Linked DNA regions of Siphonobacter curvatus. The protein of the gene in region 2 interacts with the protein of the main gene of each other region in a pairwise test. Links are inferred from orthologs where the notes say so. Each region holds a gene or a part of one and is shown on either strand. Other genes may lie near its edges.

Evidence for each region. The genes of interacting proteins can lie anywhere in the genome.
Region 1: the proteins of lysA (region 2) and C5O19_RS03050 interact in binary tests that used the Escherichia coli proteins (3 or more experiments, as listed by UniProt). The link is inferred for Siphonobacter curvatus from one-to-one orthologs.

What each region holds. Positions count from the first base shown.
Region 1 is NZ_PTRA01000001.1:748,340-753,477, forward strand. What follows is about bases 1,462-4,290. They hold C5O19_RS03050 (response regulator transcription factor), read left to right. Parts: upstream 1,462-2,447; coding sequence 2,448-3,134; downstream 3,135-4,290. Other genes in these bases: C5O19_RS03045 (sensor histidine kinase), read left to right, coding at 1,462-2,404; C5O19_RS03055 (sodium:solute symporter family protein), read right to left, coding at 3,332-4,290. Also shown: C5O19_RS03040 (T9SS type A sorting domain-containing protein), read right to left, coding at 1-330; more of C5O19_RS03045, read left to right, coding at 539-1,461; more of C5O19_RS03055, read right to left, coding at 4,291-4,729; C5O19_RS03060 (ArsR/SmtB family transcription factor), read left to right, coding at 4,857-5,138. UniProt on the Escherichia coli protein: Response regulator member of the two-component regulatory system CpxA/CpxR which responds to envelope stress response by activating expression of downstream genes including cpxP, degP, dsbA and ppiA.
Region 2 is NZ_PTRA01000001.1:2,107,418-2,112,638, reverse strand. What follows is about bases 1,241-4,152. They hold lysA (diaminopimelate decarboxylase), read right to left. Parts: upstream 3,359-4,152; coding sequence 2,123-3,358; downstream 1,241-2,122. Other genes in these bases: C5O19_RS08710 (alkaline phosphatase D family protein), read left to right, coding at 3,821-4,152; C5O19_RS08720 (RBBP9/YdeN family alpha/beta hydrolase), read right to left, coding at 1,405-1,944; C5O19_RS08725 (alpha/beta hydrolase), read right to left, coding at 1,241-1,370. Also shown: C5O19_RS08730 (PE-PGRS family protein), read left to right, coding at 1-192; more of C5O19_RS08725, read right to left, coding at 384-1,240; more of C5O19_RS08710, read left to right, coding at 4,153-5,146. UniProt on the Escherichia coli protein: Specifically catalyzes the decarboxylation of meso-diaminopimelate (meso-DAP) to L-lysine. Is not active against the DD- or LL-isomers of diaminopimelate.

The sequences.
Region 1 (5,138 bases), 1.4 Mb from region 2 along the record:
AGCTTTGGGAGCCTTGGGTGGTTTAGGGGTACGGAAAGTCTGGACTTGATAGTCGCCCTTCTCCAATCGATTCAATACGTCGGCTTCGTCACCAATGATGATTCGGGTACGGCCGCCCGGAGATTGAATACTATTGAGCGAATCAACGAATCGATCGAGTTGTTCTTGGGTGTCAAACGTGCGGTCAATCTGATGACCGTAATTCCCATTCGACCGTTCGTAATGAAGCCGAAGTTTTTCTTTTTCTTTCTTGGAAGTACTTTTTTCCTGAGCGAAAGTCGTGCCCGCGGATACAAGGATCACAGCAACAAGTAAGGATGGCAAACGCATAAACGAGTTGGTTTGGTTTCGTGAGCTAAGGACAGTTGAAGCGGAAGCAATGTTGCACGATCGGGCATGATTTGTTGGGACAAATGAGCCGGAGACTTGTTAAAAATGCTTAAACTGATAACTTTGGCATCTTCCGGGGAAGAATCTGGATCATACCTTCGTTAAACAGTCAGCATAAAACAGGTAGAGAGACCCGCGAAAAGTAAAAATGACGCAACAAAAAATCCGTTGGTTGGTGGCTTTAATGTCGCTGGCTCTTATTGGGCTGGTGGTATTTCAGGTATTTGGGATTCGGGAAACGCTGAATGCCAAGGCCGATCAGTTTGACGGGACCGTAACCGAGGCCATGGATGCCGTGGTTCATAAACTGGAAAAAGTGGAGGTAACCGTGTTGACCAATCGCCAGTTGGCCGCCGAACGCCGCAAGGAGCAGCTACAGCATCTGGCGATCCCGCAGAAAACCGTAAAAACGCCTCAAGTTGTAAAGAATAAAAAACAGCTCTCGCCGAGCAAGCCCGTCACTACTGCGGATCCGGCAACCATTACCCGCAAGTATGCTTCCCAAACGCCCCTTGTGCAGCAATGGGAATTTTACGGTCGGGTAACGGCTCCGTCCGATGTACTGGGTCGTCCGAGTGGTCAACTGACGGAAGCGGAAATGCATTATATCGGTGAGTATTACCGCAATGATGGTCCAAACAATACGGCCGACCGTTCACGGGAAGAATTAGAGAAACGGTACGATGAAACCATGTTTCGCAACCTCCGCCGGGATGTAGAAACGGCCAAGCTTCGGAAAGACTCGGTCAGTCGTTTTCTGTCGAGTCGCGTAACGGGTTCGAAAAACAAAAATACGGCGACGAAACCAGCGAAGACGAAACCTCGAACCGTGGTGGTCAAAGAACCCAAAGGGTCCCTGCGGCGGGTAGATAGTAGTAAATCGCGTCCGCTGACGGAGTACGAGAAAGCCGAACAGAAATCAAGAGTGATGCGGGAGGTATTCCTGGATTTGCTCACGAATGATCGTCCGCTGACGCAACGGGTGGATATGACTATACTGGACTCGTTGCTGAAGTATGAATTCCAGTTACGGGGCATCGATCTGCCATTTGAATATGGTTTGCGTTCGGATGACAATCCACACGATTTTGTCTTCACCTCTTCGCCGGGGTACCGCGAAGATCGTCTGCTGGCGGGGTACAGTATGCAGCTCTTCCCTTCGGATTTACTGGCGACGGACAATATGCTGTTTGTCTATTTCCCGGAACGCCAAAGTTATCTGGCCGAGCAGGTCTGGACGACGCTGATTAGTTCCGTAATTCTGATTTTGGTGATGGGTGTGTGTTTCTATGTGGCCATGAGTACGATTGTTCGACAGAAAAAGCTTTCGGACATGAAAAATGACTTCATCAACAACATGACCCACGAGTTTAAAACACCCGTATCCACCATTTCGCTAGCTACTCAAATGCTGGAAGATGATGCCGTAGCTGCTTCGCCGACCATGTTGAAACGGTACTTAGGCATTATTCGGGATGAAAACCAGCGGCTGGGCTCACAGGTAGAAAAAGTCTTGCAGGCCGCCCGTTTTGATCGGGGAGAGGTGAAGATGAACCGTGAACAAACGGATATGCACGAGCTGATCGAAACCGTTGTCCACAGCCTAAGTCCGCAGGTAGAAGCTCGTAACGGTATCCTAGAGACGCATTTACAGGCCAATCCTTCGATCATTACGGGGGATGAAGTACATTTAACCAACCTGATTTTTAACTTGCTGGATAATGCCATCAAGTACTCAGGCGAAACTACGGATGTCAGCATTCGTACCGAAAACGTCACCGGTGCCTTGAAGATCACGGTCAGTGACAAAGGCATTGGCATGAACAAAGAGGCTTTACGGCATATTTTCGAGCAATTTTACCGGGTTCCAACCGGAAACGTGCACGATGTGAAGGGCTTCGGATTGGGCCTGAGTTACGTAAAGAAAATTGTCGACGAACATAAAGGTAGCATCAAAGTAGACAGCACGCCGGGCAAGGGGAGTACCTTTGAAATAACCCTTCCGTATGTCTAACCGACGCTCCGATTTTTAGCATTGAACGTAAAGAGCAACAGAAATGAAAATCTTACTCGCCGAAGACGATCCGAATTTAGGAACGTTATTACAGGAATATTTAACCTTGAAAGGATACCCGGCCGACCTGGCCCGCGACGGCGATGAAGCCCTCAATCAGTTTGTGAAGCAGTCGTATGATCTGTGCATTTTCGATGTCATGATGCCCAAGAAAGACGGCTTTACGCTGGCCAAGGAAGTTCGTCAGGCCAATGCGGATATTCCCATTATTTTTCTGACGGCCAAAGCCATGAAGGAAGATACCCTGCAAGGTTTCCGACTCGGTGGGGATGATTATCTGACTAAGCCTTTCAATATGGAAGAACTGGTGGCCCGGATGGAGGCCATTCTGCGGCGGAGTCAGCGAAATGAACAAAAAGAACAGAAGTCAAACCGCCTTTTTCAAATCGGTACTCTAACGTTCGATGCTGAACGGCAAACGCTCACCCACGGCGACGATGTGCAGAAACTAACCAGCCGCGAAGCCGAGCTACTGAAAATTTTCTGTCAGCACCTGGGCCAGCCACTCAGCCGTAGTTACATTCTGAAAGCCATCTGGGGGGACGACAGCTACTTCAACGCCCGCAGCATGGACGTGTATCTGACTAAAATCCGGAAGTACTTGCGGTCCGACGAACGGATTCAACTCATCAATCTCCACGGAGAAGGATTTAAGATGATTGTGGATTAACCGATTAATTGTATCAATTATAGCCCGAAGGTTCTAACACTTTCGGGCCATTTTGTTTGAAGATGATTACGCTGGTCGAATTATGAATCCGGACTAGCGACGTACGAACCCCAACGGGGTTCAATTTCACTAGCCTGGGGTTTTACTCCAGGATTCTTTCGGATGTGTAAGCCGTAACCATGAAACAGTGTTCCCGTTTAACCCACGGAATCCGTTACTTTCCCCCGCTGCCGAAACACCAGCGATCCGCCCCACATCCCTACGCCACTGGCCAGTAATCCGTACACAATCGGGTTCGTAACTGTATTTAGGTACGCAGCCAGCATCCAGCTAAGCAGCCCCAGACTCATGGAGAGTAGACAACCTGCGAGTGAAGCCCGTTTCCAGTATAGTCCCGCCGTCATGGGAATAAACAGCGATACCAGACTAAAGGCCGAAGATTCGCTGACCAGCTCAAATACATCCTGTTGTTCCAGGGCCATCCAAACTGCCGCCGCGGTGACGCCCAGTACGGAAAGCCGAATGGATAGTAGAAGTTGCTGATCGGTTAGCTTTGGAAAAAAAGGACGAATCAGGTTTTCACCTACCACCGCCGCCGGGGCCAGAATTGCCCCCGACGTGGTACTAAGCAGGGCCGAAATCAAAGCTCCAAAAAACAGAATCTGAACGGCCAGCGGAGCGTGCTGGAGTACCATGTTGGGAAGAATCAACTGCGGATCACCCTGCAACAGTTCGGGATGGAGTCGTACAGCCATCAACGCAATGAGCAGTGGAAAAAACGCCACCGTCCAGTATAGAAACCCGGCTGTGACGGCGGATTTTACGGCCGTATTGGCATCTTTTGCTGCCATCACCCGCTGAAATACATCCTGCTGGGGAATTGACCCCAAACCAATTGTAATCCAGGCAATGACGTACTCGGTGGATTCGTGCCAGGAAAAGCGGTGCGGAATAACGCGAAAGAACCCATCGGGTTGCCGGGCGAATAGGGTACTCACGCTATCAGTTTCCATCCATAAAATGACCAGCAGAATGACCAGTCCGGCGATCAGGATGATATTATGCAGAAAATCAGTAATGGATACCGACCACATCCCACCTGTCAGCGTATATACCATGACAAGGCCCGCTCCGGCCCAGATACCCGTGGACATGGGTACGTCAAAAACGGTTTGTCCGATGATACTCATGGAAACCAGCTGGGCGGCAATCCAGCCGAAATAGGAGGGAACAATCAATAAAGCCGAGAGTAGTTCGGCGGACTTTCCGTACCGTAGCCCGAAAAAATCGCAGAAGGTAATGATGTTCCAGCGGTAAAAGATCCGGGCGTAAAATAGTCCGACTAACACCAGACACAAGCCCGCTCCAAACGGATCTTCGATCACGCCCAGAAAGCCTTCCCGTACAAAACGTCCCGGTGCTCCCATCATCGTTTCCGACCCGAACCAGGTGGCAAACGTCACCATCGAAGCCAGGGCAAAATTGAGTTTTCGTCCGGCCAACACAAAGTCTTCCGTATTCTTCACCCGTCGCGACGCCCAGAGGCCAACCCCCAGATTTAGGAGTAGATACACAACGATGGCAGCGATGAGCATACGAACTTGGTTAAGAATTGAAGGGATAAAAATACGCGGATACCCGGAAAATCACGCCGGAGAAGTAGAATTTATAGGATTATATGAAAATATGTTCATATATTTGATCGATCATTCAAGACTTCGTATGACGATCACTGAAAAAAATCAGAGTAAGGAGAAACTCGAAAAAGCGGCATTCATTCTAAAGACTGTCGCTCACCCGACCCGACTCGCCATTATCGATTTACTCGGCACCCAGGAACGGATGAGTGTAAACGAGCTGGCCCGTGTGCTGGAATGTGAGCAGTCGTTGCTTTCGCACCACTTAATCAATATGAAGTTGAAAGGCATTTTACGGGCCGAGCAGGAAGGACAGAATCGCTATTATTCGTTAAAAGAACGGGACGTACTCAAGCTGATTGCCTGC
Region 2 (5,221 bases):
TGGAATCGGGATGATGTCAATGAACCCATTCAGGACGTCATTTATTCCAGTTACAAGCTTATGCTTCCCTACGTTTTCGAGCCACAGGGTGAAGCCGTCTGCTTTGAGAAAAATGGAAAAGGGTATTTCACGCTGGGAGAGAAATTTAAACTCCTCCCCTCGCAGCTCTTCTATTTCGCCCGGAAAAAGTGAGATTTATGTTTAAAGAAAAAGCGGTTCGGAGTTACTGACTCCGAACCGCTTTTTCTTTCTATTTTTCTGCTCGAACTACTGAACGGAAGTTTTCAAATTTCGCAACTAATATCCTTATCTTAAGCTATTTAATCCAAAGCAATTCAACCTGAACAGCCCCACTATCTTTACCAAATTTATCCCATCAACCATCACAACCCATAAAACGCCCGTACAAAACTCGTCACTTTCTCTGATTCGCAGGAAGTTGCCAAGTGACCGCAGTTGCTCGTTAATTCAACCAATGGAGCTTTTAGGTACCCTGAAAATTCGCTTGCTGCCGCCGGATTAACCATGTGATCCTGCGTAGCCACCACAATCAATAGCTTTGCTTTCACCTGCTTCGCGGCCTCTTGCAATGTTTTTCCCGGCATTACGTCCTGCTTGAGCATGGCCCGAATCTGACTCGCCCAATCATACGGATTCTTCGTACTTAAATCCTTTTCTACCTGATTGAGGTAAGCCGTGGCCTCCGGTGCGGATCTTTTCTTCTGTGTGTATTCGGGCGTAAACAGATTCAGTTCGTGAATGAGGCCCGTTGTTTTCAAAGCTTCGGTGGTATAATTTCCTCTTTCGAGTGTCCGTAGTTCGATGTTCCAGAACAAAACATCATACGCGGATTGACGGGGTGTGCCGACAATCGGAACGACCCGATCCATAAAGCTGGGATAACTCACGGCCCACTGAAAGGATTGCATTCCTCCCATCGATACACCCATCACCGCATACAGGTGATTCAGTTTCAGATGCTTCGTTACCAATTCGTATTGACTCTTCACCATATCGCGGATCGTAAAGAGGGGAAATTTTTCGTTAGGTTGCGTTTTAGAATTCGAGGGTGAAGTAGAGACCCCATTCCCAAGGGCATCGACCACAATGACGAAAAAATGAGTACTGTCGGCCATGTTCCCGGCATTAGCAATGTTAGCCTTTTGCTGGGAGGTGCCTCCAAACCAGGTAGGCACCAAGATGACATTGGAACGCTGCGGATTGAGTTTTCCAAAGGTTCGGTAGCCAATGGTACAATTCTGAATCGTCAACCCATTTTCAAGTTTCAAATCACCTAAGTCCGCAAACTTTTGCTGGGCATGCAGACTGCCCAGGCCTAAAAAGAAAACCAGAATACAACGAAAAAGCATCGTTTGAATGGGGGAAAACGTTATGAAATCAAACCTACAGGTGATCCAGTTGCTGGAGAAGTTCGAGCCCCGCCGGCCAGGAACCGTATCCCGAAGCTACGTTGATATGTCCGGCATTGGGAATGGTGATTAGCTCACTCCCCCATGCTTCTCCCATGTCTTGAGCCCGTTCCATCGTCATATACGGATCATTGGTACTGCGAACAACGATGGAAGGGAAAGGCAGCTTTACCGTAGGCATGGGTGAAAATCCGGTCGTGCCGGAGGGGTACGAAGCCGCTTCGGTATCACTCGGAGCAACCAGCAGGGCGGCTTTGATCGGACGCTGATAGTGTTCCGCCCAGTAGGCAATTGTCACGCAGGCCAAGCTATGACCTACCAAAATCACATTCGATACACCCGCCCGAAGTACGGCTTCATCCAGCGTTTGTACCCAGTCGGTACGGATGGGCGTTTCCCAGTCCCGCTGTTGAATGCGTTCAAGGTTGTATTGCTCCTGCCAGAGCGTTTGCCAGTGACCTTCGCCGGAATTTCCGAGTCCCGGATGAATGAGTATAGTTGATTGAAACGACATAGCCTAAATAGAAAACTGGCAAAGGAGTAAATTCCCTTGCCAGTATAGCGTTTAACGGTCTTACTAACAAATTCTCTTTATACTCATTCCGAGTCAGTCGGAGATTAATATAACGATTTGTACTGCAACATCCCACTTTATCCTCTTTCAAACTTGAAACTACCTCAAACTTTGCCTGCTACACATCAATCTCAACCTGATTGCGTAAGACGTCTTCCAGCGTTTCCCGCTGACGAATTAAATGTGCTTCACCATTCAATACCAGTACCTCCGCCGGACGCAGGCGACTGTTGTATTGGCTACTCATGGCGAAACCGTAGGCTCCGGCGTTGAGTATGGCGAGAATATCGTTGGCTTTGACTTTGTTGAGGGTACGGCCTAAAGCGAAGTTATCCGTTTCGCAGATGTATCCCACCACGTCATACACATCCTGTTCCGAGTCATCCGGATTGGAGGCATTCACAATATGATGGTAGGCATCGTACATCATCGGACGGATCAGGTGATTCAGCCCGGAATTCACGCCGACAAACGTACGGCCCGGAGCTTCTTTCACCACATTGGCCGATACCAGCAGATAGCCACATTCACTAACGAGGTACTTGCCAGGTTCGAACCATAACTGTAAATTACGACCGTATTTTTCACAGAATTCCCGGAAAAATCCTGAAAGCTCCGCTCCGAATTTCTCCATATCTGTTGTGTAGTCGCCTTCTTTATAGGCCACTTTAAACCCACCGCCGAGGTCAATGCACTGCAAGTCGGGGAAATCGTAGGCAAACTCGAATACACGACTGGCGGCTTCGATAAAAGCAGAAGCTTCTTTTACATCAGAGCCCGTATGCTGGTGCAAGCCCACGATTTTTAGATCGTACTTTTCAACCAGAGCCAGAATTTCCGCCTTTTGCCGAATATCGATACCGAATTTAGACCCTTCGTGGGCCGTCATGATTTTTGCATTTCCTCCCGCCGCTACGTTAGGCTTCACCCGAATCATACAGGGTTTGGACGAACCGTATTTTTGACCAAATTTTTCCAGTACATCGAGGTTATCCAGGTTTACAAACGCTCCCTGTTCAACGGCAAATTCTATTTCGTCGAAGCTCACGCCGCTGGGCGTAAAGTTCATCTGATTTCCTGCGTAGCCAGCCCGGAGACCAATCTGTAACTCCTGCGGAGAAACCACATCAAGATCCACGCCGTGCTTACGCATGAGTTTAAGTACCGCAAGCGAAGTCAGGGCTTTACAGGCGTATTTAATTTTCAGATCAATCCCTGCAAAAGCCTGATGAATGCTTTGAATTTGCTGAATAATTTTTTCGCCGTCGTATACGTACAGGGGTGTACCGAAACGCTCGGCCAGATCAGTAACTTTCTGATTTTGTATGAAATAAGAACCTTCTCGGAGTTGCATGGGAATGTAAGAAAAAATAAAGCTGCAAGTTGGCAGAAAGTGACGGGTTTGCCAAAGAGGAATGCGTAGTTTATGGGATTAGTTTGGCGGGTGTCGCCGGGCCTTTCCTGCGTTACACTTGCTCTTCAAACGTCCTGACAAAGGCCAAGTAGCCGAACCTCAATCCTGTTACAGACCCCGTCCCCTTAGCTGCAGATGATTTATAAAACAAAAACGCAAGAGTCAACTCCGAAGGGTGTGATTAGCCCCGTAGGCAATGCGGGGAACATCCAGCCCGGTAGGCACAGCCCACCAACTTAAAAAGTCCGTAGTGAATACTACGGACAACCCGTCCCGCTATCTTTACCGACTTTACCTTCGCAAACTACAAACTGCAGCGGCTCTCATCTTTAAACGTTACCCCCTAAATTTGCAATCTGCAAGGCAACGAGCCATTATTAACTATTTCTTAATCATCAACACATGCAGAAAACGATACGTTTCTGGCTTTTTCTTCTATTCACCTGTACACTTCTGACCACTCAGGCTCAGTTACAAAGCGGTCCCATGCTGGGCTATTCCGACTACATGGAAGTCATGGTATGGGCTCAGACTAAGAAAGCGGCTAAAGTTAAAATTCAGTACTGGGAAGTGGGCAATCCCTCCAACAAACGATCTACCGATGAGGTCAATACGGAAAAAACCAACGCGTACATTGCTCATTTATACGCGGACCAGGTAGAGCCTGGTAAGAAGTATGAGTATGAAGTTTGGGTGGATGGAAAAAAAGTAGTCCGCCCCTATCCGCTTCAGTTTCAGACGCAACAATTGTGGCAATTCCGTACTGATCCACCCGCGTTTAGCTTTGCCTTCGGTAGTTGTGCCTATTTCAGCGAACCCGAGTACGACCGCCCCGGTACGCCTTACGGTCAGCAATACGAGATCTTTACGAAAATTGACAGTCTGCGTCCCGACTTTATGGTTTGGGGTGGTGACAACAATTACTACCGGGAGGTGGACTGGAGTACGCGTACGGGGATGCTCCGCCGTATGACGCACGGCCGTTCGTTCCCACAACTGCAATCCCTGCTGGCCCGTACGCACCACTACGCCATTTGGGACGATCATGATTACGGCCCTAATGATTCGGACCGTAGTTTCTGGATGAAGAGGGATGCCCTCGACATCTTCAAGCAATTCTGGGGCAACCCAAACTATGCCTTTGACAAAGAAGGCATTACGGGCACCTTCCAGTGGGGCGATTGTCAGTTTTTCATGCTGGATGACCGCTGGTGGCGAGCCCCTAACGAACTGGAAGGTTCTAATAAAGACTACCTGGGCAAGAAGCAGCTTGACTGGCTGATTGACGCTCTGAAATTTAGCCAGGCCACGTTTAAATTTGTGGTCTGCGGTGGTCAGGTGATTAATCCAGCGGCTCAGTTTGAAAACTACTCGGTATACGCGGAAGAGCGGGAAGAACTGCTGAAACGGATTGCGGAACAGAAAATTCCGGGCGTGGTATTCCTTTCGGGCGACCGTCACCATACGGCCGTGCACAAACTCCAGCGATTCAACGCGTATCCTTTCTATGATTTCACCATTTCGCCCTTCACCTCAGGCCCTGCCCGTCAAACCAAAGAAGAAGCGGTATCTCCAACCCTCTTACCTGAAACCGTACTGACCGAACGCAATTTTGCGGTCATGTCGCTTTCCGGTGCCAAAAACGAACGGGTATTAACCGTAAAAGCGTACAACACCCGGGGCGAGCTGAAGTGGACCAAGGAGATTAAAGCCAGTGAATTGAAATAAGTAAAGTATTGTAGTTTTAGAAGACATCTTTTGTCCCCAAATAAAAGCCATTGATTACCCTACTGATAGTCAATG